DNA from 3 places in the Staphylococcus muscae genome. Region 2 is predicted to be linked to each of the others. Evidence: riboswitches for the same ligand, from Rfam matches in the RefSeq annotation. Region 2 holds a riboswitch; each other region holds the start of a gene.
What was found. A riboswitch is a leader RNA that binds a small molecule or an ion and turns the genes downstream of it on or off. The one in region 2 is predicted to bind thiamine pyrophosphate.

Region 1 (2,206 bases), 750 kb from region 2:
AGACTGACGGGTCACTGAACGAACACTGACAACCGTCTAAATTGTAGGAGAAAGGATCCGGTTATATGCTAACAAAAGAATTCGCACAAAAATCTGGCTTAAGCGAAAAGCAAGTCCGCAAAATTGTTCAGCATCTCGAAGAACGTGGTTACCATTTAGATAAAACAGAATATCGCGGGCGTGAAGCGACAGACTTCAAAGAAGAAGATGTTGAACTCTTCCAAGAGATTGCAGAACGCGTTGGGCAAACTAACAGTTACGAACTTGCATTTGAAGAACTCGAGAAAGAAAAAGACTTCTTACAAGTTATTGTGAAGGAAGATACACAACAACTTCCTGCTGATCAACAACTCTCTAACTTATTCAAAGAGTTGCACAATGAAATCAATCAAATGCGAGAAGAACGTCAAATACTTGGGCAAATGGTGACACAAGTACACAAACAACAAGAGGCACTTACTGAGTTACATAACAAGTTAGAAACACAACTAAAGTCAAACAGTGCATCTATGGAGTCTCTCACTGAAGCACAAAAACAACAAACTGAACAACTCAGTACAACACAAAAGCACTTAGAGACACAAATCGAAGGACAAAAAGCATTAGCACACACAATTGAACGCAATGAGAAAAAAGGTTTTCTCCAACGATTATTCGGCGGTTAAAACACAATTTCTATGCAAGTCAACCACTTGTCTTACAATTAAATAACATGCTAGGGGTGCTCGAAGTGAGCTGAGAAAGACGGACTCTTAACTCTTTGAACCTGATATGGTTAATGCCATCGAAGGGAAGCAATTACATGTCATGCGTATCATGATAGTCATGCAACGTTAAAGCATGCGTCACATACGACTCAATTTCAATCATACATGTCAACTTCCTGCACCCTCACATGCAGGAGGTTTTTTTATGTTACAAACAGTTATTATTGGTGGCGGCGTGATGGGATTGTCCATTGCACGTCAACTCAATGCGCAAGGTCGTCACATACATATCATTGATCGCTCGACACCCCGTATGAATGCATCTTATGCAGCAGGTGGGATGTTAGGTGCACAGAATGAATTTTTTGAAGATACACCTTTATATCGTCTTGCAATGGCAAGTCGTGCGATGATGCCAGATATTGCACAACAACTCTTAATGGAGACAGATATCGATATTGAACTGCAAACATATGGGCTGATTAAGGTAGCAACTACCGCACAACATGTCCCAGCAGTTAAGAAACAATTTGAATTTCTCTCTCAGCAAGACCATAAGATTTATGAATTATCACGCCATCAATTACGTGCACGCTTCCCCCACTGTAACATTGACGATTGCGCAGCATTCAAAATACATGACGACGGTCAAATCAATGCCAACTTATATACACAAGCGTTACTGCAATCCGTCTCCAATCTTTTGCATATTGATCTTCACATACAGACGGAAGTATTACAGATTATGGAACATGCATCGCATTATCGAGTAACAACTTCTAAAGGCGATGTATATGCAGACGAATTAATCATCGCTGCTGGTGCTTGGAGTGGTGCATTGTTACAGCAACTTGGGATGAATCTTCCGACACAACCGGTCAAAGGCGATGTGAAGTTAATTGAATCGTCTTATTCACAACTAAAAGAAACTATTTTTAATATGAACGGTTGTTATATTGTGCCAAAGAAACCCAATCGTTTTCTTATCGGTGCGACATCAGAACTCGACAATTGGAGTACACAAAATAAAGCTGAAAATCTCCAGTGGTTAGATGCAGAAAGTCAATCTATGATACCTGACCTATGTGAACATCGCGTGATTAAGACTTGGACTGGCATCCGACCGATCACTCCAGATGGCGTTCCGATTATGGGTGCCCTTCGTGATAATCTCTATATCTCAACTGGGCATTATCGAAACGGTATTCTACTCTCGCCTATTGTCGGTCAACTGATGGCACAATTAGTTGATGGAAGAACTAGTGCAGCACAACAATTAAAACCTTTCTCACCTATAAAATGAGAAAATTCGTATGTAGGGGTTGATTTTAAATGGACTTGCAATTATTCTTATAATACAAGTCGGAATTAAAGGAAGCGTCTAAATGTCTATATTTCTCATTATACTTAACTTATTAATTTTTGCTGGATTCCTTATCGGTCTATGGGTCATGGCAAAGAAACACGTCAAGTTCCCTACACGTGTCTTTGTTGCACTC
Region 2 (2,206 bases):
AGAACATAGAGATATCATAGTCAAAGCGAGTTGTATTGGTTAGTACACGTGCAATGACAATCAGCAGAACACCGAATGCCAAAATGATGAGTCCGCTAATGAGCGGGAAATCTCCGATGTACTTACTCATCACACGAATAATCTCATTAAAAAACGCCATGATAAAATCCCATACATTGTGGATTTGTGGCACATGGTGTTTGCCTGATTTGAGTTGTTCAATGAGCGGAATATTGATAAAAATAACGATACTCAACAATATCGCAACCGCACCTATAATATAGGAATAAATAACTTCGGTGTACTTATTAAAAAAGGACATCCTCTCACCTCACAATTATTATATATGAACAATTGTCCTATGTCTTGATAATTGATTAATTTCAGTCTCTAGTATGAAATATTTAAAGCTGTTAGACAATACGCTCTATCATATGTCATATGTTTACCCCTTTCCAAGATTTTATATCATCTTTATAAATCTTTTTTTAAAATGATGTTTAACAAAATATAGAACGGATATAGAAGAGTAACAACATAAATGAAGGAGTGTTTTATGATGTCAGAAAAAGATTTAAAACAAGCTGCAGAGCAAGCAAAAGAAAAAGAAGAAGCGTTAAAAGATAAAGCGCAAGAAGCTAAAGACGGTATCGACAAAACAAAAGATGATATCCAAAGCACTTTAGATTAATCAACACAAATCAAGTCAAGGGGCGATTCGTCCCTTGACTTTTTACTGTAAGACATGTACATTGTGTATATCAATTGAATACGCACGCACTAGGGGTGTGAGAACTGAGATGAGGAATATCCTCAAACCCTTTGTACCTGATCTAGGTGATACTAGCGGAGGAAAGTGTACGACGTTTATACGTGATATTTGCGGCAATGAATCGCACGCTTATTTTGAGTTGCTTACATAATAAACATGAGCGCTTCGTTCATATATCGACGCACATCCCTATTTCAAGGATGTGCGTCTTTTATTATTAGGAGGTCCTTTATTATGAAAAAAGGCTTAACATTGTCAGACATACTCGTGACAGTCTTAGTTTCTGTCATCTTCGGTGTAGTTTATAACATATGGTGGGTTGTTACGAAGACAATCCAACCACTCGGTTTACAAATCGATCAACTTTTATATGGTATGTGGTTTGCAGCAGCAGTTGTTGCATATCTCATCATTCCTAAAATGGGCATTGCTTTACTTGCAGAATTTGCGGCAGGTGCAGGTGAAACGATTATGATGGGACGCTTTGATATTCCAACGATTATCTATGCACTCTTACAAGGCCTTGCTTGTGAACTTGTATTTGCATTATTCCGCTATCGTTCTCGTGCATTTATGGTTGCGCTGTTAGCAGGTCTCGCAGCTGCGCTCATCAGCTTACCTATCGACTGGTACTATGGTTACTTAGGTGAAGTTGCAGAATGGAATCTTATATTATATGTCGTATTTCGCATCATTAGTGGTGTCGTATTAGCTGGTGCTTTCCCATATTATCTGGTCAAAGCATTGGATCAAACAGGTGTGACGAAGCTATTTAGACCTGCATCAAAAGACGACTATGATTCACTATAAGGAGAGAACTTACATTGCTTAAAGCAAAAAACCTACGCTTAAAGTATCCAAGTACAGACCATAAAATATTTGATGGTCTTGATATTGAAATTAAAGATAAAGAAAAGGTACTTTTACTCGGCCCATCAGGGTCTGGTAAAAGCACCCTATTGAACGTCTTGAGTGGTATCGTTCCTGATCTCATTGATCTGCCGATGAAATATGACGAATTAGAAGTTGCACGTCATGCTGGCGTCATCTTCCAAGATCCCGATTCACAATTCTGTATGCCACAAGTCAATGAAGAACTTGCATTTATACTTGAGAATCAACAAGTGCCACAAGATGAGATGGATCATCGTATTCAAGCTGCACTTAACAAAGTACAGCTCGATGTAAATCCAAAACAAGCAATTAACAAATTGAGCGGTGGGATGAAACAAAAACTGGCGATTGCAGGTACCTTACTCATGGAAGCTGATACATTATTTTTAGATGAACCGACTGCAATGCTCGACATCGAAGCAACACAAAACTTGTGGGACTTGCTCAAAGATTTATGGGCAGATCAAACGGTACTCATTGTCGAGCATAAGGTGGCTCATGTTTGGGATTATGTCGACCGAGTTATTCTTATGAATCATG
Region 3 (2,206 bases), 350 kb from region 2:
GTTACAATCATTGAGAAAGATGAAATATAAAGGAGATTTTTATGAGTTCAAATACAGAACAACAGTCATCGGACTATAAACGATATGGACAAGTATGGTTATTCTTTATGTATTATTGGTTAATATTTGGTATTTCAGTATATTTTGGTCAATATTTACCAGCTGAATGGCGTCAACCGATGTCAATGGGGTTAGCGGTACTCGTTCTTATTACAATGGTCATTCAACGTGCACGTTTTAGTGGCCCAATTATTTCACATGTTTATACGATTGTTGCAGGTTTATTATCTTATGCAACATTTATGTATTCATTTGCAAGTTTAGGTGCACAAACCTTTTTAATGATTGTCTTATTAGCAATCATCGGTTTTGTCGTTTTTGGCGTTGTCGGTTTTTTTGTGATTCGTGATGCATCAAGTATGGGGAAGTATTTATTTGTGACACTTATCGCACTTATTTGTATGAGTATTGTCGGATGGTTTGTTCATATTCCTATGCTTTATACAGTCATTTCAGTTGTTGGTCTTGGTCTGTTTCTACTTTACACGTTATATGACTTTAATCGATTGAAGCGTGGTGCCTTTTCGCCAAGAGAGATGGGGTTTAACCTATTTCTAAACTTATTCCGCATCATTCGTCACGCATTAAACTTAGCCCAAAAGGTAAAAAGATAATAAAGATTTGATTCAACGAGTCATTTTTAATATGATGATATTAGAGAAAAAATAAATAATGAAACATCCACTGGAAGTGCCATAAAAATCGTTGGCTGAGATTGAAACGTATTTCAAAATTCCTGAACCTGATCCAGTTAGTACTGGCGTAGGAAAGTGGTTTTGCTTACGTATAAAATGTGAAGCTACTTTTCTGCTGTATGTAGAAGAGTAGCTTTTTATTTTTATCTTAAGTGGTGTTTGAAAAGGGAGGCATTACATGATTATTGCAGTGACACCTTATGAATTGCTAACTGATCAACATATTCAACGTCTGAATATGATAGAGCCACAAATTGATGGTGTACTCTTGCGAACGCCGATGACACAATTGTCTCTAATTGAATGGCTCCATGCGCTGTTGCAAGATGAGTTTCCTAAGTCAAAGGTCATCATACATACAGACATTACATTGGCAAAGCGTATGGGGATTCAACGTTTGCATTTCAAAGAAGGTGATAAACAGGCATTTCACTTAAAAGAGACGCACCCTTCATATAGTGTGAGCATGTCTGTTCATCATGTTGAATCAATTATCAAAGCACGTGAACATCAATTAGATTTCGGTCTGTTTGGACATGTCTTTCCATCAGCGTCAAAACAAGGGAAACCACCGCGTACAAATGCGGAAGTGTGTGCAGCGTTATCAGAGCAATTCCCCCTTATTGCGATTGGAGGTATTGATCAGCATACTGTCACGCAGGTTAATCCTAAATTCATTGGTATGGCATGTATTCGCAGTGCGTTTAACATACCTATACAGGTGTTTGATGAGATGGTACAGAAATGGAAAATGAATAAGGAGAGATGACATGATTGAGATACAAGTAAACGGTGAACGACAGCAATTCCAGTCAGGTACAACGATTCAAGATGTTTTAGATCATTTTGGCATTGAAGCAAAACGAATGGCAGTTGAACATAATGAAACAGTTGTGAAGCGTTCAGAATGGGCATCTACCTATGTACGCCCTGATGATCGATTAGAATTATTAGAATTTGTTGGAGGCGGATAATATGTTTAATATTGGAGATTTAACATTTCACTCAAGATTATTTTTAGGAACAGGAAAGTTTGATAATGAGCAAGTTCAAAGTGAGGCGATTGCAGCATCTGAAACAGAAGTATTAACGTTTGCTGTACGACGTATGCATTTATACGATCGTGACTTACCTAATCCACTTGCGAATGTCGATTTAGAGCAGTTTATCACTTTTCCAAATACAGCAGGTGCTAAAACGGCAGAAGAAGCGGTCCGTATTGCTGAATTGGCAAATGAAGCAGGTGTGTGCGATATGATTAAAGTAGAGGTGATCGGCGATGATGATACGTTGTTGCCAGATCCTTTCGACACGTACAAAGCATGTGAAATTTTATTGGAAAAAGGATATATAGTCTGTCCTTATATTTCAGATGATGTCGTTTTAGCACAGCGTTTAGAAGCACTCGGTGTTCATGCGATTATGCCGCTTGCATCACCTATTGGCACAGG

Region 1: it holds a riboswitch for thiamine pyrophosphate, as region 2 does, so the genes downstream of both, thiO (glycine oxidase ThiO) here and C7J88_RS00265 (ECF transporter S component) in region 2, are expected to answer to the same signal.
Region 3: it holds a riboswitch for thiamine pyrophosphate, as region 2 does, so the genes downstream of both, C7J88_RS08830 (thiamine phosphate synthase) here and C7J88_RS00265 (ECF transporter S component) in region 2, are expected to answer to the same signal.

What each region holds. Positions count from the first base shown of each region.
Region 1 covers NZ_CP027848.1:1,403,129-1,405,334, forward strand. Annotated here, with positions in the region: gene C7J88_RS07005 (DNA-binding protein) at 66-665, shown strand; TPP riboswitch at 708-810, shown strand; gene thiO (glycine oxidase ThiO) at 913-2,010, shown strand; gene C7J88_RS07015 (L-cystine transporter) at 2,093-2,206, shown strand, end outside.
Region 2 covers NZ_CP027848.1:54,058-56,263, reverse strand. Annotated here, with positions in the region: gene auxA (lipoteichoic acid stability factor AuxA) at 1-322, opposite strand, end outside; gene graF (glycopeptide resistance-associated protein GraF) at 560-691, shown strand; TPP riboswitch at 773-872, shown strand; gene C7J88_RS00265 (ECF transporter S component) at 1,007-1,582, shown strand; gene C7J88_RS00260 (ABC transporter ATP-binding protein) at 1,597-2,206, shown strand, end outside.
Region 3 covers NZ_CP027848.1:1,795,315-1,797,520, forward strand. Annotated here, with positions in the region: gene C7J88_RS08825 (Bax inhibitor-1/YccA family protein) at 42-674, shown strand; TPP riboswitch at 737-846, shown strand; gene C7J88_RS08830 (thiamine phosphate synthase) at 934-1,524, shown strand; gene thiS (sulfur carrier protein ThiS) at 1,526-1,729, shown strand; gene C7J88_RS08840 (thiazole synthase) at 1,731-2,206, shown strand, end outside.